Regions from separate parts of the Lentibacillus sp. Marseille-P4043 genome, predicted to be linked through region 2. Evidence: predicted binding sites of a transcription regulator. Region 2 holds the regulator's gene; each other region holds the start of a gene.
The links. The regulator CtsR, encoded in region 2, represses protease genes until heat stress. The targets are predictions, from matches to a motif close to ATGGTCAATAAAGGTCAAACA.
Positions count from the first base shown of each region.

Region 1: a site for CtsR is predicted at 5,268-5,288, ahead of clpP (ATP-dependent Clp endopeptidase proteolytic subunit ClpP). Genes of this name have one in related genera too.
Region 3: a site for CtsR is predicted at 2,762-2,782, ahead of C8270_RS00360 (ATP-dependent Clp protease ATP-binding subunit). Genes of this name have one in related genera too.

Region 1 is NZ_LT984884.1:2,076,520-2,084,347, reverse strand. It holds gene C8270_RS10115 (ABC transporter substrate-binding protein) at 1-188, shown strand, start outside; gene C8270_RS10110 (ABC transporter permease) at 308-1,312, shown strand; gene nikC (nickel transporter permease) at 1,371-2,282, shown strand; gene C8270_RS10100 (DUF6305 family protein) at 2,379-2,969, shown strand; gene C8270_RS10095 (sensor histidine kinase) at 3,203-4,600, shown strand; gene C8270_RS10090 (response regulator) at 4,572-5,183, shown strand; gene clpP (ATP-dependent Clp endopeptidase proteolytic subunit ClpP) at 5,351-5,941, shown strand; gene C8270_RS10080 (HPr family phosphocarrier protein) at 6,607-6,867, opposite strand; gene whiA (DNA-binding protein WhiA) at 7,128-7,828, opposite strand, start outside.
Region 2 is NZ_LT984884.1:732,380-740,207, reverse strand. It holds rRNA gene C8270_RS03900 (23S ribosomal RNA) at 1-2,132, shown strand, start outside; rRNA gene rrf (5S ribosomal RNA) at 2,275-2,390, shown strand; gene C8270_RS03890 (NUDIX hydrolase) at 2,873-3,490, opposite strand; gene C8270_RS03885 (MgtC/SapB family protein) at 3,743-4,441, shown strand; gene C8270_RS03880 (CtsR family transcriptional regulator) at 4,658-5,125, shown strand; gene C8270_RS03875 (UvrB/UvrC motif-containing protein) at 5,158-5,697, shown strand; gene C8270_RS03870 (protein arginine kinase) at 5,694-6,758, shown strand; gene clpC (ATP-dependent protease ATP-binding subunit ClpC) at 6,773-7,828, shown strand, end outside.
Region 3 is NZ_LT984884.1:61,241-69,068, forward strand. It holds gene C8270_RS19590 (hypothetical protein) at 1-133, shown strand, start outside; gene C8270_RS00360 (ATP-dependent Clp protease ATP-binding subunit) at 476-2,623, opposite strand; gene mbcS (acyl-CoA synthetase MbcS) at 2,853-4,430, opposite strand; gene C8270_RS00370 (GGDEF domain-containing phosphodiesterase) at 4,627-7,623, shown strand.

The DNA.
Region 1 (7,828 bases), 1.3 Mb from region 2:
CACAAACAGAAATGGATCAAGATAAACGTACAGAGCTTTATTTAGAAGCACAAGAGATCATTCATGAGGATGCACCATGGTTCCCAATCGCTCATACAACACCACCAATTGCGGCAAATAATAGTGTTGTTGATTATGTACCACACGCAACCGGCAGTGAACCATTTAACTTTTTAGATATTAAATAGCAGTTTTTTTAACCTAATGAAAGATAAATAATTATTTTCCTAATGGAGGGAAGTTCTAGGGACCTGTAGTTAGATACGGGTCTCTAGACAAAACTCCAACTAAACGGAGGAATCGAACCATGCTAAAATTCATTATTCGAAGACTATTCATGCTTATCCCCGTGCTGATCGGTGTCTCCATTCTCACCTTTTCTCTTATCCATTTAATACCAGGCGATCCTGCCAGGAGCATGCTTGGCGAAAAGGCGACAGAAGCCCAGCTTGAATCATTACGTGCCGAACTTGGACTAAATGACCCATATATCGTTCAGTATGGTCGGTTTTTAGGGGATATTTTGCAAGGTAATTTAGGCGAATCTGTCCAATCAAAAGAAAATATTGCATTTGAACTATTACATAAATTGCCTGCAACAATTGAGTTAACAATTTTTGCGATGATTCTTGCCATTGTAATCGGTATATTAGCTGGTGTTATTGCTGCTGTTAAACAATACTCCTGGTTTGACAATATTAGCATGACTGGTGCTTTATTCGGCGTATCATTACCCATTTTCTGGCTAGGATTAATGATGATTTGGCTATTCTCGGTAAAACTGAATATTTTGCCACCATCAGGAAGATTAACAGCAGGCATTGAACTTAATACCATCACAAACTTTTATTTATTAGATAGTATTTTAACTGGTAATTGGCTCGCCTTTAAAGATGCTTTTTTACATTTATTAATGCCAGGTCTCGCACTTGGAACCATTCCAATGGCAATTATAGCCAGGATGACTCGCTCAAGTATGTTAGAAGTTATGCGCCAGGATTTTATTCGAACAGCAAGTGCAAAGGGACTTAGGAAGCATCTGGTTGTCTTTCAACACGCATTAAAAAACGCATTTCTACCAGTATTAACGGTAATCGGCTTACAATTTGGTCTATTGCTTGGTGGTGCTGTACTAACGGAAACCATTTTCTCATGGCCTGGTGTAGGACGTTATGTCTATCTTGCCGTGCTCGGCCGTGATTATCCTGTCGTACAAAGCACTATATTAATTATTGCAACCATATTCGTTTTAGTAAATTTACTAACGGACATTCTTTATAAATACGTGGATCCAAGGATACGATTTGATTAATGTTATTTCCTTCTAACTGCTGAAAACAGAACTCTTATTAAGAAAGGATGTGCAACACATGTCACTTCAACCAAATCCTATACCAGATCCGGACTCCATTGACACAAACGAATCTGAACAAACGAAATCAAGTCGATTATGGGTAGACTCATTAACGCGAATTGTTAAAAGTAAAACTTCCTTCATTGGATTGTGTATCATTTTAATACTCATTTTAACCGCCATATTCGCACCAGTTATTGCGACTCATAGCCCAACAGATCAAAATATTATAGATCGATACATGGCTCCATCATCCGATCATTTACTTGGAACTGATGAGCTTGGACGTGATATATTCAGTCGGATTGTCCATGGATCGCGCATTTCCATACAAATTGGTGTAATTGCTGTTGGAATCGCGATGATTGTCGGTGTTCTATTAGGTGGTATCGCTGGCTATTTTGGACGATGGATCGACCAAGTAATCATGCGAATTATTGATATCATGATGGCTTTTCCTAGTATCCTTTTAGCAATTGCTCTTGTAGCTGTGCTTGGTCCCAGTTTACGTAACGCAATGATAGCTGTCGGAATTGTTGGTGTACCACAGTTTGCCAGAATTGTTCGCTCGGCCGTTTTATCTGTCAAAGAAACGGAATATGTTGAGGCAGCAAAAGCTATTGGAGCTAAACATGGAAGAGTTTTAATGCAGCATGTCCTGCCAAATTGTGTAGCCCCAATAATTGTACAAGCCACACTAAGTGTTGGTACAGCAATCTTAGATGCAGCTGGGTTGAGCTTCTTAGGTCTTGGGGCACAACCACCAACACCTGAATGGGGTGCAATGCTAAGCGACGGACGTGCGGCACTACAGAATGCACCATGGGTAGTAGCATTTCCAGGAATTGCCATCTTCTTCGTCGTCCTTGGATTTAACCTATTTGGTGATGGATTGCGTGACGCATTAGATCCAAGGTTAAAACAATAGTGACATTTCAGATAATAATATTGTATGATTAAAGGTAAAGCAATCGCTTTACCTTTTTCTTTTTTAAGGCGGTGCAAAAAGCGAGGTGTAAATCAGATGACAAAATATATTCCTGTTTTGATTTGTGTTTTTTTCACATTTATCCTGTTTTTCATTTCTTTCAATGGTTCTGTGGACAAGCATATAAACACCTACCCCAACCTTCCAGCACCGATTGGTGAAGAAAAAATTTTAATCACATCTGCTGGTCAAGCAGCTGAGGGAACAATTTTGCTCACAATCGCTGAAAACCTAAACCTTGAAGCCGATTACCGTCCGCGGGCTTTGGCGACCGATTTATATGATTATCAAAGTGTTGTCATTCTCCTTGGCTATAGTGCGAGCGGATTGGCGCAAACCCCAAGATCCTTTACAGATGAATTATCACGAACAGAACAGATTGTAAAGGAATCAAAACGAATGGATTTGCCGATCATTCTTGTTAATCTTTCTGGAGGACATCGTGAAGATAAAGAAACAATAAAACTTTTTAACGAGACAGCTCCCTATGCCGATTACTACATCGGATTAAAAAATTTAAGGCATTCAGATCAATTAATATCCACACTGAAAACACATCACGTGCCAACAACTTTGGTTAAACAATTAGACGATATATCTACCCCATTCAACTCGGCATTTCGGTAATGGTAATGTTGAACAAAAGCGCAAGCGCCCGTTTAGCGACGTACGGACTGGACTGAGCCGTAGGAGATAAAGGAAACACGGCGAGCGGATGCGAACCGATGTTGACTTATCGTACGGAGGTGAGGGAAGTCTCGCTAGTCGCTGGGCGCTGGAGCTGGACGTGGCCCATCACGCTGAAAGCAAACTAGAGCCAAATTATATAATTTCTTACCTTTTTAGAAGGGCCTGATAGTATGAGTAAAAAAGAAAAAAGTTATTCCCTAATTGGTTTTCTAGGGCTTTTATTCCTTACATATGGTGAATTGTTCCCAACCTTTATTTCGAACTGGTCCCTATTTATAAGTGACAATATTAATGAAAGTATCGTGATGCATGATAGCGGACAACTTTTGGTGACTGCTTTTGCTTTCATAGCAAAATATGTATTAATTTACTTTTTCATTTATTTTGGTTCTATGTTGTTAGCCCACGCTATTACAAGACAGCTAGAATCTATTCGTTTTTCCTTATTATTTATTAGCATAACAATGGTAGCAATTACTTTGTTTAACCAATTTTATCATGAACACTTTTCCTATCTTGGCCATATGGTAACGATCGGAACCGTTATCCTTCTAAACCTATACATACCAAAACAGAAGCATTTTTATTTTATATTTTCAATTGTTCTTTTTCTCATTTTAATGGCTAGTGAATGGCTGCAACTGATTCCTGCACTGTCCCAATTTGGATTTGGAACCAATGATATGGCAGTTAGTATCAAAATTGCTGATAGTTATTTTACTGAAAATAGATTGTATAACACTCTGGCAACGATCTTTTTTGTTGCTTTTTTGACTATTGCTGTCATTTTAAGTTTCCTCATTCATCTGGTAAACAAACAATTTTATACTTTAAAAAAATATCAACAGCAAGAAGAAGAATTAAAGGAGACACGCATTGCACTCATCGAATCATCTGTTTATCAGGAAATAAATACTTTAGTACATGATTTAAAAACACCTTTGGTAACGGTGGAAGGATTAACCTCACTGATAAATTTAAAAATGCAGCCAACAACCGACACATATGTACAAGAGTATTTCGACCGCATGGACAAGTCATTAGAAAAAATGAAGGATATGATATCGGAAATTCTCTACGAAAATATCAAACAGCAAATTCCTGTTCAAGAATTACTAGAATATGTTACAAGTCATCTTGATTTGAATGAACAACAAGTTGATTTGGTAATGAAAGTGGAGGAAGATGTACCACCAATCTATATTAATAAAATACGATTTTCCCGCGCTATCTCGAATATTTTAGAAAATGCGATTACATCATTTTCCGGAAAAGCAGGATATATTCACATCCATGTCAAAAGAGTAGATAGTGGTATTTTACTTCGCATACAAGATAATGGACCTGGCATTCAGTCATCCCATTTAAAAAATATTTGGCAAGACGGCTTCAGTACAAAAAAATCATCTGGAATTGGACTTTCTTTTGTCAAAAAGGTAGTAGAAAATCATTGCGGGAGTATTACAGTCAACAGCATTCCTGGAAGCCATACACAAATGAATATTTTACTTCCAATCCATAAAGAGGGTGAACAAATAAATGGGTACAACCATTCTAATAGTCGATGATAATGAAGATATACGTTTCACATTAAAAGAGATATGTCATTATGCAAACTGGAGCGTATTAGAAGCAGCGACAGGTAAACAAGCGATTGATTTGTATTCAAAAATGAACCCTGACCTTGTTCTATTGGACTATCACATGCCAGATTGGGACGGGGTAAAAACGACAAAAGCAATACGCAACGTAAGTCAAACGGTGCCAATTATTGTGTTAACTGTTGACGAACGGCAGGAAATAGCAGATACCTTTCTCAACGCTGGAGCAACCGATTTTGCTTTAAAGCCAATTAAAGCCCCCGACCTGCTCTCACGGATTCGAATTAACTTAAAAATTGGTAAACTGACGGAAAATCAAAATAGCGTATTTGTTGATAAAGGAATCAATCAAGCCACATTAATGTCGATCAAAAATTATTTGATTCAGCAAGATGATCCATCAACCATTAATGATATTCAAAAAGCGTTACCAGTTGCTTATCAAACCGTACATCGTTACTTAAATTACCTTGAGGGAAAAGGCGAAGTGGAGGTGATTTCTCAATACGGCAAAAAGGGACGGCCAAAAAACACCTACAAATTTATTTAACTTCCTACATGACGGTTTATATTCCTTCTAAACGGGAATGATGGAAGGTGTATTTTATTATTGAGCAAATTTATCGATCGTTTTTGTTTGACCTTTTTTGACCTATTAGTTATGATAAAACTATCCAATCCAAATGGATCAATTTGAAGAATTAGGAGGATTTACACATGAATTTAATACCTACAGTTATTGAACAAACAAACCGTGGAGAACGTGCATACGATATCTACTCACGTTTACTTAAAGACCGTATCATTATGTTAGGAAGTGCAATTGACGATAACGTAGCAAATTCGATTGTTGCGCAACTACTTTTCTTAGAAGCAGAGGATCCTGAAAAGGACATTTCCATTTACATTAACTCACCAGGCGGCTCGATTACAGCTGGTATGGCGATATATGATACGATGCAGTTCATAAAACCAGATGTATCAACAATCTGTACTGGTATGGCAGCATCAATGGGAGCATTCCTATTAACCGCCGGCGAAATCGGAAAACGTTATGCACTACCAAATAGTGAAGTAATGATTCACCAACCACTAGGCGGTACACAAGGGCAAGCAACTGATATTGAAATTCACACAAGACGTATTTTAGAAATGCGTGAAAAACTAAATCAAATCATTGCCGAACGTAGTGGTCAACCATTAGAAGTGATTCAACGTGATACAGAACGTGACAACTTCATGACTGCAGCAAGAGCAAAAGAATACGGCTTGATCGATAAAGTTTTAGAACGCAAAGACGATAAATAATAACTAATCCCCTGACTGCTATTCCGGTCAGGGGATTTTCTTGTTTAATTATTAACGCCGTTTTCTCAAAGATTGTTGTTTTTACACAATATCCATAAAATGCGAAGTAATTTTTAGTGTGTTTTCTTGACGTCCTTTATAAGGTAAGTGCTAACCCGGCGGCTTGGGAAAAATACTCGCTTTCCATGGGGAACGCTTCAGCCTCCTCGCTCGCAAAGAACGCTCGCTGTGGGGTCTTCAGACTGTTCCTTTTCCCATAGGAGTCTCGCATTTTTCCCAAGCCTTAGTGTAAATTTCTATATAAGTATAAGTGAGAAGAACTTCATGAAATGTTGAATTTATAGGTCACACACTACTCTCCAATCAAAGATCTATATCAGCGTAGTCAGAATACGTAGACTCCTGCGGGAACAGCACGTGTCCGAAGACCCCGGAGGAAGCGTTCTTTGCTTCCGAGGAGGCTGAGGCCGTGCCCGCGGAAAGCGAAGTATTCTGACGGAGCGAATCCGGCCACTTACTCATTAGAGGAAGAAAAAGCGTATTATAAGTGATTATTCACTACGTCGCATTTTGTATCAACTACGAAATTTAAAACATCTAACATTAAGAAAAGAGCCTAATTTAAGGAAAAGCAATTGATATTTTTGGATTCGTTCACGGATAGATCAAATCCTCTTTTCTGTAACAAATGAAACCAAATGTGTAATCGCATCATCTTCATCAATACCATCACCAATTAACGTAATCGTTTCCCCGGTTCCGATCGCTAAACTCATTAGTCCCATAATACTTTTTGCATTAATTCGCTTGCCATCCTTTTCTAAAAATAAATGTGATCCGTAACGATTTGCTTCCTGTACAAACCTTGCTGCAGGTCTTGCCTGTAACCCTGTTTCAAGTTCAACTGTCACTGATCGCTCAACCACTCTGATCATCCTCTCCAATGTTGTAAACGCTGTCATTATATCTCTTGAAAAGCGAAACAATTAAGTAAAACACCATCAGTTCATACTGATATTGTAAATCAAGATGTTCATGTCCGTTGTTTTCTACTTTTTAAAAATGTAGAACATTACGGACTTGAACACCATGCAAGAAGAACTCATTCATTTGAAAATACTGCTTATTAGGGCGGGATAAATTATCAACAATTATACCATGAAAACGAATTAAAACGAATACTTATTCAGTTTTCGATTAAATCACCGCTCCTAATTTTCTCAGCGTACTCATCAATCTTTTTCAACCGGTGATTGACACCAGATTTTGATATCTTTCCACTTGATACCAGTTCCCCAAGTTCTTTTAACGAAACATCCTGATGTTGAACACGCAAAACTGCTATTTCCCGTAGCTTTTCTGGTAAAACTTCCAAACCAACCGCTTTCTCGATCAGATTAATATTTTCAATCTGCCGAAATGCTGCTCCAATTGTTTTATTTAAGTTAGCTGTTTCACAGTTTACTAAGCGGTTGACCGAATTCCGCATATCGCGAACAATTCGTACATCCTCAAATTTAAATAATGCGTTATGTGCACCAATTATATTAAGAAATTCTGTAATCTTTTCAGCCTCTTTGATATACGCAATATAGCCTTTTTTGCGTTCCAACTTACGCGCTTTTAGATCAAAACTATTCAGCAATTCACATAATGCATCATTATGCTCTTGATAAAAATTATAAATCTCTAAATGATAGGATGATGTTTCCGGATTATTAATCGACCCACCTGCTAAAAAAGCCCCACGTAAATAAGATTTCTTACAGCAAGACTTTTCAAGAAACTGGTTTGAGATCGTGCGAACAAATGTATATGGCTCCCTTAGGATATCAAGATCCGATAATAGTTCCTGAACATCTTCTTTCATCCTGACGATATAGATAT
Region 2 (7,828 bases):
TGTTGAAAAATGCGGGGATGAGGTGTGGGTAGGGGTGAAATGCCAATCGAACACGGAGATAGCTGGTTCTCTCCGAAATAGCTTTAGGGCTAGCCTCAAGCAAAGAGTACTGGAGGTAGAGCACTGATTGAACTAGGGGCCCTCATCGGGTTACCGAATTCAGTCAAACTCCGAATGCCAGCTACTTAGACTTGGGAGTCAGACTATGGGTGATAAGGTTCATAGTCGAAAGGGAAACAGCCCAGACCGCCAGCTAAGGTCCCAAAGTATACGTTAAGTGGAAAAGGATGTGGAGTTGCCCAGACAACCAGGATGTTGGCTTAGAAGCAGCCATCATTTAAAGAGTGCGTAATAGCTCACTGGTCGAGTGACTCTGCGCCGAAAATATACCGGGGCTAAACGTATCACCGAAGCTGCGGATTGTTCTTTGAACAATGGTAGGAGAGCGTTCTAAGCGCTGTGAAGTCAGACCGTGAGGACTGGTGGAGCGCTTAGAAGTGAGAATGCCGGTATGAGTAGCGAAAAAAGAGTGAGAATCTCTTTCACCGAATGCCTAAGGTTTCCTGAGGAAGGCTCGTCCTCTCAGGGTTAGTCGGGACCTAAGCCGAGGCCGAAAGGCGTAGGCGATGGACAACAGGTAGATATTCCTGTACCACCTCATGACCGCTATTAGCGATGGGGGGACGCAGAAGGATATGGAAAGCGCACCGATGGATGTGTGCGCCCAAGCAGTTAGAAAGTTGGATAGGCAAATCCGTCCAACAATTTCAAGCTGTGATGGGGAGGGAACTAGAGTACCGAAGTTCCAGATTCCACACTGCCAAGAAAATCCTCTAGCAAGGTCACAGGTGCCCGTACCGCAAACCGACACAGGTAGGCGAGGAGAGAATCCTAAGGTGATCGGGAGAACTCTCGTTAAGGAACTCGGCAAAATGACCCCGTAACTTCGGGAGAAGGGGTGCTTCATTTACATGGAGCCGCAGTGAATAGGCCCAAGCGACTGTTTAGCAAAAACACAGGTCTCTGCGAAGCCGAAAGGCGAAGTATAGGGGCTGACACCTGCCCGGTGCTGGAAGGTTAAGGGGAAGCGTTAGCGCCATTGGCGCGAAGCGTAGAACCGAAGCCCCAGTAAACGGCGGCCGTAACTATAACGGTCCTAAGGTAGCGAAATTCCTTGTCGGGTAAGTTCCGACCCGCACGAAAGGTGCAACGACTTGGGCACTGTCTCAACGAGAGACCCGGTGAAATTATACTATGCGTGAAGATGCGCATTACCCGCGACAGGACGGAAAGACCCCGTGGAGCTTTACTGTAGCCTGATATTGAATGTTGGTACAGCTTGTACAGGATAGGTGGGAGCCTTGGAAACCGGAGCGCTAGCTTCGGTGGAGGCACCCGTGGGATACCACCCTGGCTGTACGGACATTCTAACCCAGGACCGTGATCCGGTTCGGAGACAGTGTCAGGCGGGCAGTTTGACTGGGGCGGTCGCCTCCTAAAAGGTAACGGAGGCGCCCAAAGGTTCCCTCAGAATGGTTGGAAATCATTCGCAGAGTGTAAAGGCAGAAGGGAGCTTGACTGCGAGACCTACAAGTCGAGCAGGGACGAAAGTCGGGCTTAGTGATCCGGTGGTTCCGCATGGAAGGGCCATCGCTCAACGGATAAAAGCTACCCCGGGGATAACAGGCTTATCTCCCCCAAGAGTTCACATCGACGGGGAGGTTTGGCACCTCGATGTCGGCTCATCGCATCCTGGGGCTGTAGTCGGTCCCAAGGGTTGGGCTGTTCGCCCATTAAAGCGGTACGCGAGCTGGGTTCAGAACGTCGTGAGACAGTTCGGTCCCTATCCGTCGTGGGCGTTGGAAGTCTGAGAGGAGCTGTCCTTAGTACGAGAGGACCGGGATGGACACACCGCTGGTGTACCAGTTGTTCCGCCAGGAGCATAGCTGGGTAGCTACGTGTGGCAAGGATAAGTGCTGAAAGCATCTAAGCATGAAGCCCCCCTCAAGATGAGACTTCCCATCACTTCGAGTGAGTAAGATCCCTCAGAGACGATGAGGTTGATAGGTCCGAGGTGGAAGCGTGGTAACACGTGGAGCTGACGGATACTAATAGATCGAGGACTTAACTATATTTCTTTTTGATTCGTTGCTTGAAGAACTCTTATTTAGTTTTTAGGGTACAAAATATAAAAAACACTTGCATTTTTCGACAAAAATGCATATAATATATCTTGTCCTTAATTTTAAACAAGAATGACTTACAAGATGTAGGTCTGGTAGCAATAGCGGAGAGGTCACACCTGTTCCCATGCCGAACACAGTAGTTAAGCTCTCCAGCGCCGATGGTAGTTGGGGCTTTGCCCCTGCAAGAGTAGGACGCCGCCAGGCAAATAAAACTAAGATACGTAATTTGTATCTTAGTTTTTTTCTATCTTCAAAAAAGATTGTTGTTTTTGAAGAAGTATCATGTATAGCCCCGTTATAGGGGTATGCGCTGGTACCTGAACGTAAGCCCATTCTTAGTTGGCCTCTCCTCTAAGGGATAAAAGGCATCGGTGAGACTCGCAGTGTTGTAGCGAGGATACAGAAAAAGAAAGGTTATTGAAATCAGCATTAACTTAACACTATATAAAGTGAAAAGCAATAAAACATCTGTATAATAGTATTTTTTTGCTTCGATTTTTCATTTCAAACACTTTTTCAATGGCATCACGGTAACACAAGGAGGCTTTCCATTCCCAGCGTTAGATCCGCGAAGGTGTATGCGGCCTGCAAGGTAGATATCAATAATTTATGTGAAAACACCCTTAAAAATGAACGCAATCTTTAATTTGTCAGCATTATTATAATGTTAGAGTTATCAGAACAGGTTAATCAAAGACAGCAGCTTTATCAGGATCTCTTAAAAAATCAAACAGCAAATTAATTTGTGACTCTGTATCTCTGCTGGTAGATAAGCCTGGCAAATCTTGTTCTGGAAAAAAGCTAATACCCTTTGTTTCCACTCCGGTAGTTGCATTTCCACCGATAATCTCACACTGAATAAATATTTTATAATAATGATAGGCCTGTGGTGGACGCGGATGTTTGTTCATATCTAAAACAGTAAGTAATTTTCTTGCTTTCACATCATAGCCTGATTCCTCTTTTATTTCTTTTACAGCATTTTCGGAGGCCGAGAAACCTATATCGCAAAATCCCCCGGGTAAAGACCATCTATCATCAATTTTTTCTTTAACCATTAAAATTTTATTATCTTTAAATACGACACCACGAACGTCTACTTTTGGCGTTTGGTACCCTGTTTCATTAGCAAATAGATTCGTCACTTTTTCCAATTCTAAATCAGTATATTTTGCTATAATTTCGATACTTATTTGGCGTAATGCTTCATATCGTTCTATATCGAATTTATTGTTTGAAAAGGCTAATCCAGATTGGGATAAAGATTGGATCTGTTTTGCCCAATCTAGCCATTTATGACTCATATACAACCTTTCTTTTCCTATTTATTCAATCCTATTCAAATTCATATCTTAGACCTGGATTTCATATCGAATGCTGGTTTTCTATCATACATACCTTTTCTACAATTCAGTTTAAATACCCTTTATCCAATCAAATATTTTCTTTAAAACAAGCATATATATGGAATTAATGTACATGATTAAGTAATGATGTTTGACTGTTTATTTTGATTATTTTACTGTAAAATTAAGGCAATATATTAAGCAGGGGGAATGGCAATGAATTTTGATCAATTATTTGGAGATCATTTTCTGCTTATTATGGTACGTGTGTTCATCGCGTTATTATTATCAGGGTTAATTGGCTTTGAACGAGAAATGAAGAATCACTCTGCAGGTTTCCGTACGCATATACTAGTAGGTATTGGGTCTTGTCTGATGATGTTGCTATCTTTATACGGCTTTGAGGCTTACATTGATGCCTATGATAATGTGCGTTTTGATCCGGCGCGTATTCCTTCATATGTCATTAGTGGTATTGGTTTTCTTGGTGCTGGAACGATTATTGTTTATGGCGGTACAATCCGCGGGTTAACTACTGCGGCCTCAATTTGGGCTGTTGCCGGGTTAGGATTGGTTGTTGGGATAGGAATGTACGCTACAGCTGTATTTACAACACTTGTAATCCTATTGAGTTTAATCTTTCTTAATAACTTCGAGAGACTATTTACGAGAGGACGCTCGTCGATGTTGATTGAAATTGTCGCATTGCCGGATTTGCAAATCAGTAGCATTGTGTCTGTTATGGAATCATATCATGTAACAATTAAAAGAGTAGAAATTGTCAAGGTTGAAAATGACTTGAGGAGCATTTTTATTAGGGTTCATCAAGACTCTGATCTGGATAGAATGTCTTTGTTTGAGGGGATTTCCAAATTAAAATTTGTAAAAAATATTGCAGAGAGAAATTAAAGGGGGTTAAAAATGTCGTTCTTAATTAATGAATCGTATTTTCTCTTTATAATGGGTTTTGATTCCTCCAACATTGTCTAAAATAAAAAGGAACAATGTATTTGCATCTCTTGTAATTTGTCGTATAATATAAACATAGTCAAAGATAGTCAAAGTCAAAATGGTTACGATGTTAACAACGAAGAGTTAGCTCATTGGAACAAGAGGAGGAGGGTCATGAGTAACATCTCAGACGTAATTGAGGAGTATTTAAAACAAATACTGAAGCAGGCAGCTCAAGATGCTATTGAAATTAAACGTAGTGAAATTGCGGATCAATTTCAATGTGTTCCATCACAAATAAATTATGTGATTAATACAAGGTTCACGGTGGAAAAAGGGTATATAGTGGAAAGTAAACGTGGTGGTGGCGGATATATTCGGATCATTCGAGTTAAGCACCAAGAGAAATCAGAATTACTTGATGAGATTATCGCTATGATTAATCCCACTGTGACACAACAGGCAGCTCTTGACGTTTTAGAACGGCTATTAGAGGAAAAGTTAATTACAGAGCGTGAGGCTAAAATTATGGTTAGTGCTATTGGACGAAACACATTAGCATTTCAATTGCCGCTTCGTGATGAAGTACGTGCACGTGTGTTAACAGCGATGTTGACGACGTTAAAATACTTGAATAAATAACAATAGGCAAGGTAAGGGAGGAGGAAACAAATATGGAATGCCAAGAATGTCACAAACGACCTGCCACGGTTCATTTTACTCAGCTAATCAATGGCAATAAAATAGAAGTCCATGTATGTGAAATCTGCGCCAAGAAGAAAGGGTATATGACTGACCCTGAAGAAGGCTATTCCCTTCATGATTTACTGACAGGTTTATTTAATTTTGAATCATCACCAATGGGGAATCATAGTAATTCATCTGCGTTTACACCATCAAAAGAATTACAATGCCCACAGTGTGAAATGACGTTTTCTGAATTCAAACGCATTGGGAAATTTGGCTGTTCATCATGTTATCATACATTCGCTGACCGCCTGGATCCGATTTTGCGCCGGGTTCATAGTGGAAACACAAAACACTCAGGGAAAATCCCTAAACGTCAGGGCGGTGATTTGCATGCCAAAAAACAACTGGATGATTATAAAGCGGAACTCAAAAATTTGATTGACCGAGAAGCTTTTGAAGAGGCGGCAACCGTTCGCGATAAAATTAAAGAATTAGAAAAAGAAATGCGGGGTGATAATTCATGACATTACAGAACTTCATGGATGAGGCTATTAGTCCCTGGATGCGCAAAGAGGGGCCAGACAGCGATATTGTCTTGAGCAGTAGAATTCGATTGGCACGTAACTTTGATAAGGTTTCTTTCCCGCTTATCGCTGAAAAGGATGAGCTTGAAGAGGTCCGCAACTTTTTTGAAACAGAATATGCACATAAATCATTTCAAGACTATCAAGATTTTGAATTCATATCGATACCAGATTTAACGTCAACAGAAAAACGGGTTCTAGTAGAGAAACATCTAATTAGTCCACATCTAGCGAAAGATAAACAAGTTGCGGCTGTACTTATTTCAAAAAACGAACAAGTTTCTGTCATGATTAACGAAGAAGATCATATTCGGATGCAGCTCTACTTTCCAGGACTTCAGCTAGACAAAGCATTGGAGAAAGCCTTTGAATTTGATGATTGGTTGGAAGAGAAAATTAATTATGCATTTGATGAAACAAGAGGCTATTTAACAAGCTGTCCGACAAATGTGGGGACAGGAATGCGTGCCTCGGTTATGATGCACCTTCCTTCACTAGCATTGACACGGCAAATTAATCGAATGATCCCAGCCATTAATCAACTAGGTCTTGTCGTTCGAGGAATTTATGGAGAGGGTAGTGAAGCGCTAGGAAACATTTTTCAAATTTCCAATCAGATTACTCTTGGAAAGTCAGAAGAAGATATTGTTGAAGATTTACAAAGTGTTGTAAAGCAATTGATTGAACATGAACGACGAGCAAGAACACGATTAATGGAACAGTCAAGTACCCGCTTGGAAGATCGGATTTATCGTTCATACGGTGTTTTGAAATATAGCCATATTATCGAATCAAAAGAAGCGGCAATATGTTTGTCAAACGTTCGTCTTGGTATTGATTTGGGTTTGATTGAGAATGTCTCAAGAAATATACTTAATGAATTAATGATTCTTACACAGCCAGGATTCCTACAACAATACGCAAAGAAAAATTTGACTGCTAATGAACGGGATGTACTACGGGCATCGCTAATTCGTGAACGGTTAAAATTAGAAAAATAGGAGGAGATAGCTATATGATGTTTGGACGTTTTACGGAGAGAGCACAAAAGGTCTTAGCTTTATCACAAGAAGAAGCGATCAGGCTTGGCCATAACAATATCGGAACAGAGCACATTTTATTAGGACTTGTCCGTGAAGGGGATGGAATTGCTGCCAAAGCATTACAGTCGTTAGGCTTGGAAGTGGAAAAAATTCAGCAAGAAGTGGAGCAGCTTATTGGTGTTGGTAAACAGACGATGCAAACAATTCATTACACACCGAGAGCCAAAAAGGTAGTCGAGTTATCACAAGATGAGGCCAGGAAGCTAGGGCATTCTTATGTAGGAACAGAACATATATTGTTAGGGCTAATTCGTGAAGGTGAAGGTGTTGCTGCTCGTGTTTTAAATAACCTTGGTGTTAGTCTAAATAAAGCACGACAGCAAGTACTGCAATTATTAGGTAGTAACGAATCGCAAGCAGGTCGTCAAGGTAGAGGCCAATCAACCAATGCTAATACACCGACACTTGATTCGCTGGCAAGGGATTTAACTGTCACAGCAAAAGAAGGGAATATTGACCCTGTCATTGGCCGAAGCAAAGAAATTGAGCGCGTTATTCAAGTGCTGAGTCGCCGTACTAAAAACAATCCTGTATTAATAGGTGAACCAGGAGTTGGTAAAACAGCTGTAGCAGAAGGACTGGCACAGCAAATCATTAACAATGAGGTTCCAGAAACATTGCGTGATAAACGGGTTATGACGCTTGATATGGGTACAGTTGTTGCAGGAACGAAATACCGTGGTGAATTTGAAGACCGCCTTAAAAAGGTAATGGAAGAGATTCGTCAAGCAGGCAATATCATTCTATTTATCGATGAATTGCATACATTAATTGGCGCTGGTGGTGCGGAAGGTGCGATTGATGCATCTAATATTTTAAAACCATCTCTTTCACGCGGTGAGCTCCAATGTATTGGTGCAACAACATTAGATGAATATCGGAAATACATTGAAAAAGATGCAGCATTAGAACGCAGATTCCAGCCAATCCAAGTTGATGAACCAACTTTAGAGGAAACGATTCAAATT
Region 3 (7,828 bases), 670 kb from region 2:
TCATCAACCCGAACGCAGAAATATCAGCCCGAATCGCGAAACATCAACCCGAACGCAGAATCATCGGCCCGAATCGCGAATCATCGGCCCGAAACCGAGAACATCGGCCCGAATCGCGAATCATCAACCCTAATCGCGAATCATCAACCCGAACGCAGAATCATCGGCCCGAATCGCGAATCATCAACCCGAATCGCGAGAACATCAGCCCGAATCGCGAATCATCAACCCGAACGCGGAAACATCAACCCGAATCGCGAATCATCGGCGTGAGTGCGAAATCATCGGCGCAGAGTGATTCCGGCGGAGAGCAATTCTATAGTTACTTCTCAGTTTTGGATATTGTGTAAAAACAATAACTGTCTTCGATGGGGCGAGTAATCGCAGTCCCCATCTTTTTAAAAAATTTTACTCAAACAATACCTACCTACAAAAAAATCCTGCCCCGAAATTTTGGGACAGGATTTAATGAAACTTATGCCTGTTTCACTGTTATTTGATTATCGATCATATCAACATTTATTGCTGTTATATCATTGTTTTCCAATAGCAAGTCGGTTAATTGATCTTCTACTTTATCTTGGATAACCCGGCGTAATGGTCTTGCACCAAATCGTGGGTCATAACCAAGTCGAACCAATTCATGTTTTGCTGCATCAGAAATAGTGATATTTAAATTATTCTCTTCCATATTTTGTGTTAAATCATGAAGCATTAAATCAACAATTTCTAATAAATTAGCTTCACTTAGTTCATTAAATGAAATAATCGAGTCAAACCGGTTTAAGAACTCTGGTTTGAAATAAGCACTCAAATTTTCCAAAATGGATACAGATTCATGCTCGGATCGGTTAAAACCAACATTAATTTCTTTTATACCAGTTCCAGCGTTACTTGTCATGATAATAACTGTATCTTTAAAGCTTACCGTACGACCGTGTGAATCCGTTAAATGGCCATCTTCCATAATTTGCAGGAACATATTTTGTACATCAGGATGTGCTTTTTCAATTTCATCAAGCAAAATGATGGAATATGGATTACGACGGACACGCTCGGTTAATTGTCCTGCTTCCTCATGACCTACATAGCCTGGAGGGGAACCGATAATTTTTGACACCGCGTGTTTTTCCATATATTCACTCATGTCCAGACGAATAAGTGCGTCACGAGAGCCAAACAACTCCTCTGCTAGTGCCTTGGTTAATTCTGTTTTCCCGACACCAGTTGGACCAACAAATAGAAATGATCCAATTGGACGGTATTTTGATTTTAAACCTGCACGACTACGACGGATTGCTTTTGCAACCTTATCAACCGCTTGTTCTTGTCCAATTACTTTTTGCGATAGATTACTTGCAAGGTTTTTCATTTGTTCTTGTTCATCTTTTTGCAGTTTCGTAACAGGTATTCCTGTTTTTTCTTCAATAATTAATTGAATGTCTTCTAATCCTACATCAATTACTTGTGCTTCATCTTTTGCTTTATCCAGCTGTTTCTGCAATTGTATTTCCTGATAACGCAAGTGAGCTGCACGTTCATAGTCTTCTTTTTCAGCAGCTTGTTCTTTTTCCTGCACTACTTCATTTAATTTTTGTTCAATGGAATCAGAATCTTTTTCGGCATTGGCAAGGTTTAAGCGTGAGCCAACTTCATCCATTAAGTCAATTGCTTTATCTGGTAAAAACCGATCTTGAATATACCGTTGTGATAAGGTTACAAACGAACGGATAACATCATCGGAATATTTTACTTCATGGAATTTCTCATAACGCTCTTTGATACCATTTAAAATTTGTACAGCTTGTTCAACTGTCGGTTCTTTGACCATAATTGGCTGCAAGCGACGTTCAAGTGCTGCGTCTTTTTCAATATTGCGGTATTCTTTTAGTGTTGTTGCACCAATTAATTGTAGTTCACCACGTGCTAGTGCTGGCTTTAGAATGTTTCCCGCATCCATTTGTGAGCTTTCTGCTGTGCCTGCACCGACTAATAGATGGATTTCGTCAACAAACAAAATAACGTTTTTACGTGTTTGCAATTCCTGAACTAATTGCTTCATCCGCTCTTCAAATTGACCTCTTATGCCAGTGTTTGCAACGAGTGATGCTACATCAAGCAAATAAATTTCTTTGTTCATCAATTTTGTTGGAACATTACCTTCCGCGATTTTCACAGCTAATCCTTCCGCGATTGCTGTTTTCCCAACACCTGGTTCCCCAATTAAAACTGGGTTATTTTTATTTCGTCTATTAAGTGTTTCAATTACACGTTTCACTTCATTATCACGGCCGATCACTGGATCAATCAAGCCAGCGCGTGCAGCGTGTGAAACATTTTTTCCTAATTGATCAAGCAACCCATTTCCTTGGTTCCCTTGTCTTTCTTGTGTTCTTGTTCCAGCTTGTTGTGCGCCATTTCCTTGGAAGAAATGGTTTGCAAAATCACCTTGTTGATCGGAACCAAAACCTGAACCAGAGAAGAAGTTATTTGTTGGGTTTATCATTTGACCTTTTATTTCTTGAAAGCATTGATTACATACATGCAATTGCACTTTTTCATTATTTATTTGCATTGACATATTAATGGTTGCTGGTTGAATACCACATTGTTGACATTTCATCATGTCATTCCTCCTTGTGATTTTCATTAAATATTAGGTACCTGCTTCTTAGTAACCATTAAGCCACTAGAAGTGATAGTAAAATCGTCTTTTATCAATGTTTGACTTTGACTATCTTTGACCTTGTAACTACATTATACTCTGACCTTTTTTGACTTTCAAGAGGTTTGGTTAAATTTTTTACAAAAAACAGGTGCAGCTTATGAAGCCACACCCATTTCTTCCTATATTACAGTTTTGCTTTTTCTTTTTGTCTTAATTCAATTCTTCTAATCTTCCCTGATGTTGTTTTTGGCAATTCCTCAATAAATTCAATTTCCCTTGGATATTTATATGGAGCGGTTAGCTTCTTGACATGATCCTGTAACTCCTTAACCAACTCTGGAGTATTCTTGTCCACTCCTGCTCGCAAAACGACAAATGCTTTAACAATATTGCCACGGACTTCATGTGGACTTGCAACTACAGCACATTCTTGGACAGATGGATGTTTGACCAATGCATCTTCCACCTCAAATGGTCCAATTGTATAACCGGAACTGATAATAATGTCGTCACTGCGTCCTTCAAACCAAAAGTAGCCATCTTCATCCTTTGAAGCTTGGTCACCTGTCACATAATAATTGCCGCGCTGGGCTATTTTTGTGCGTTCTGGATCTTTATAATATTCGCGGAATAGTGCAGGACAATCAAGTTGAACCGCAATATCACCTACTTCGCCGACCGCAACAGGATCACCGTTTTCATCGATTACCTCGACATCATTACCTGGTGTCGGTTTTCCCATTGAGCCTGGTTTGACCTTCATATCTTTCATAAAGCCTAGTAACAACGTATTTTCTGTTTGTCCATAACCATCGCGAACAGTTATATCAAAATAGTTGCGGAATGTATCAATTACTTCTCTGTTTAGTGGCTCGCCAGCAGATACCGCACTATGTAGCGCAGGCAGTTGATAATCAGATAAGTTATCTACCTTGGCCATGATCCGATATTCCGTTGGGGTACAACATAAGACATTGATCTCGTTATCCTGAAGCAATGATAAATATGTTTTGGCATCGAATTTCCCGTGATATACAAAGCCCGTTGCGCCAGATCCTAATACAGACAAGAACGGACTCCAAATCCACTTTTGCCAGCCTGGCCCAGCTGTCGCCCAAACGGTATCACCATCATTAATACACAGCCAATTTTCGGACGCTGTTTTTAAATGGGCATAACCCCAACCATGGGTATGTACAACGCCTTTTGGATTTCCTGTCGTACCAGATGTATATGGCAAAAAGGCAATGTCATCGCGTGTCGTATCTGCGATTGCCAATTTATCAGATGCCTCGTCCTTTAAGCGGTCTAAAAAGAGCCAGTCGTCCACAGGTTCGCCAACAACAAAACGTGTTAGTTCATTGTATTCGTTGATTTCTTTGTATTGATCAACAAACGGATAATAGCTTACTACTCCACTGACTTCTCCATGACGAATCCGGTATTGTAAATCTTTTGTTTTCAACATTTCGGAGCTTGGTATAATGATAATCCCCGTTTTTAATGCGGCTAGATAAACTTCATATGCGGCAATCAATCGTGGGATCATAACTAAAATTTTGTCGCCTTTTTTTAAACCTTTTTCTAAGAAAACGTTTCCAATTTGGTTTACATTCTTCATCAACTGGGTATAAGTAACTATATCGTTATTCCCATTATCATCTTGCCAAATTAATGCCTTTCGTTCTGGATCTGTTGCATAACGCTCCATTTCCATTACAATATTATAATTTTTCGGAGCAACCAAGTCTTCTCTGTTCATCTGTATCAACTCCATTACTAGTATGTAAGTTTCATTATAGCAAATGTTGAGAAAACTTTAAATATATATTTTCACACTAAAATAAATTTCGATTTCTTTCGACAAAATGTATTTCAATATCATGACCATTGAACTATACTATTGTTATAGGACAATGCATTTATATTTTTCAATTTATAAGTAGGGACGTGATAACATGGCCAAGGTTCCCCAGAAGAGGAACAGCAATTTCTTACGCTCAATTTTTAAACAAAACAATATAAAGACGGAGAACACATCACCTATTGAGAATGATATTTTATTAGATTACTATCAATCTTTGGCAAGTTATCATCCAGATTTAATTGTTGTTCTTTCATTAGATGGTAAAATCATTTCTCAAAACAGAAAAAGTTTGAATGAATTTTTGGGGTATCATTCAAAAGATGATGTGAATTATAAAGATCTTATTCCTAAAGAAAGTCATCCAATCGTTCAATCGGCATTTTACGCTACATTAAAGGGTAAGCCCCAACGGTATGAGGTCATGATTCGAAATAAACATGAGGAATTATTAAATACAGTTTTAACATTTATCCCAATTAGAAAGACAAACGGCAATGTTGAGGGCATTTACATAATTATTCGCGACAACACGAAACATAAACGTTTGCAGAACGAACTAGCATTGAATGAGCGTCATTTAACACATGCACAACAAATTGCCAATATAGGCAGCTGGGAATACGATATCACGGAAGATAAGCTGTTTTGTTCGGATTATTTTTATGACATTTTTGGATTTGATAAATCGAAGACGGTCCCAAATATGGATAAACCATTTTCGTTTGTTCATCCTGACGATAATGTGAAAGTGAGGAAAATTGTTGACGAATCCTGTCGAAAAGGAATCAGCTATGCAGTTGATTTTCGTATCTATCATGGGAAAACAAACAAATTAAAATATATTAAAGTACAAGCAGAAGCAATTTGGAAAGAAAATAAACCCTATAAGCTTGTTGGGGTGATTAAAGATTATACGATTCAAAAAAACTTGGAAAGTCAAATGGCAGAAACACAGAAAAGTTATCGGCACATTTTTGACCACTTAAATGTTGGTATTTGGCTGCGAGATCATGAATCAGGGAACATCAGCTACATTTCCAAAGGGATGGAATCTATTTTGCAGTACCCACTTGAAACGTTTTACAATAGGGATGGCTCCGCCGTTTGGAAAAAGCTGATTCACCCCGATGACCGGGAAGCAGCATTGGAAAAACAAGCGCAATTGCAACATGGGGAAACATTATTACAACAATACCGTGTTATTTGTGGTGATGGTACAACAAAGTGGGTATTTGACCAAACTGTTCCATGGTTTGATGAAAATGGAAAGCTAGTTAGCGTGTTTGGCATGTTCGCTGATATCACACCAGAAATAGAGATGCAGCAGCAACTCGACTACTTTGCAACACATGACACATTAACAGGACTACCGAACCAACGTAGCCTGTATGAGAAGCTCGACCATTTATGTGCCGAGCGAACGAATAAAAAGTTTGCCTTGTTTTACCTTGATTTAGACCGTTTCCAAATGATTAATGATTCATTGGGCTATCAAATAGGTGATGAAGTACTGAAGCAAATTGCCAATCGACTATTGTCCATATTACCGAACAATAGCTATGTAGCGCGAATCAGCAGTAACGATTTTGTCGCCTTAATAGATGATTATAATACAAAAGACGGCCTTTTCAAGCTGGCGGAAATTCTAATAGAAAAAACGATGGAGCCACTAACCGTTGAAGGCTACGGGTTACACATTACCACAAGTATCGGAATCAGCTTTTTTCCCGATGATGGTGAAACAAAACTCTCGCTAATTGAAAATGCGCATGCCGCTTTATACCATGCAAAAAATCTTGGCAAAAACAATTATCAGCTTTATTCATTTTCGCGTGATATCTCATCCTATAAAAAGTATGTCATTGAGAAAGATATGCGAAGAGCGATTGACAATGAAGAATTCGAAGTGTATTACCAACCACGTGTTGATGCAAAATCTGGTGTGATCCGGGGAGCAGAGGCATTAATTCGCTGGAATCATGAAGAGTGGGGACTTGTCTCACCAGGTGAATTTATTCCGTTGGCAGAGGAAAACCACCTTGTCCACCATATAGGGGAATTTGTTTTGAAACAAGTTTGCTCCCAATTACGTACTTGGAGAGATAACGATGTCAAACTGCGCCCTATTTCTATTAACATTTCGCCACTCAGTTTTATGCGGTCAGGGTTAGTTGCCTTTATCGAAGAACAGCTAACAACGTATGATGTACCGGCAAAGTATTTGGAAGTAGAAATTACCGAGAGCTCTTTATTGCGAAGTGAGCAGCAAGTACTTGAAACATTACAAGGCTTGAAAGATTTAGGGATCAAAATCGCCATTGATGATTTTGGTACCGGATATGCATCTTTAAATTATTTACGTCAATTTCATGCAGATACACTAAAAATTGATAAACTATTTGTAGAAAAAATTTCCGCAGATAATAATAAAAACGCCGCTATCATTTCATCCATTTTACATTTAGCAAAAGGTTTAGAGATGAAAGTAGTTGCGGAAGGTGTAGAGGAATATGAACAATTGGAATTCCTGCAACAGAAGGAATGCGAAGAAATTCAAGGCTACTTATTTTCCAAACCTGTTCCCATTGCTACATTTGAACAAATGCTGCAAACCGGCTTCATTAAACCAACAAAACAAAAACTGGTTAAACCACCAGAGGATGAGAGAAGAAGCTTCTACCGCTTTACTTTCCCTCAACATGTAGTTGGTAAAATGTCGATTACATCGGTCAACAAACGGAAAGTAAATCTCGGTTCTGCCGATGTTTTGGTTAAGGATATAGGCCTTGGCGGGATCAAAGTTCTCTCATCCTTGAATTTGCCAGTTAATTCACCAATAAAATTGCAGTTTTCCATTCGACTGCTCGGAGAAAACTTTGATTTTGATGGTACATTGGTTTGGAAAAACGAAGCAAAGGGAGATACGTTCCATTACGGGATTAATTTTGATATTCATGAAGCTAATGAGGACAGGCTTGCGGTCGTCATTAATAAAATGACCGTACTGCAAAGATTAAATCAAGAAATACCCGATACAAACTTTATTAAAGAAAGCCCTTATCTTTACTTAAAAAAGAATCATATATAATTAACACAACTTTCGCACCAATAAAATATGATCAAACAGTTAGCTGTGGCAAACTTTGAACACCTTTAATAATTGCCTTGACAACTCTGGTAAACATAAAGACTGTTAAGATTGAGGCTGCGATTACTCGCCTTATTGAAAACATTTGTTGATTTATATACAAAATGTGTAATTACTAAAAAATTGCTCCTTCGCCGTTCCGGAA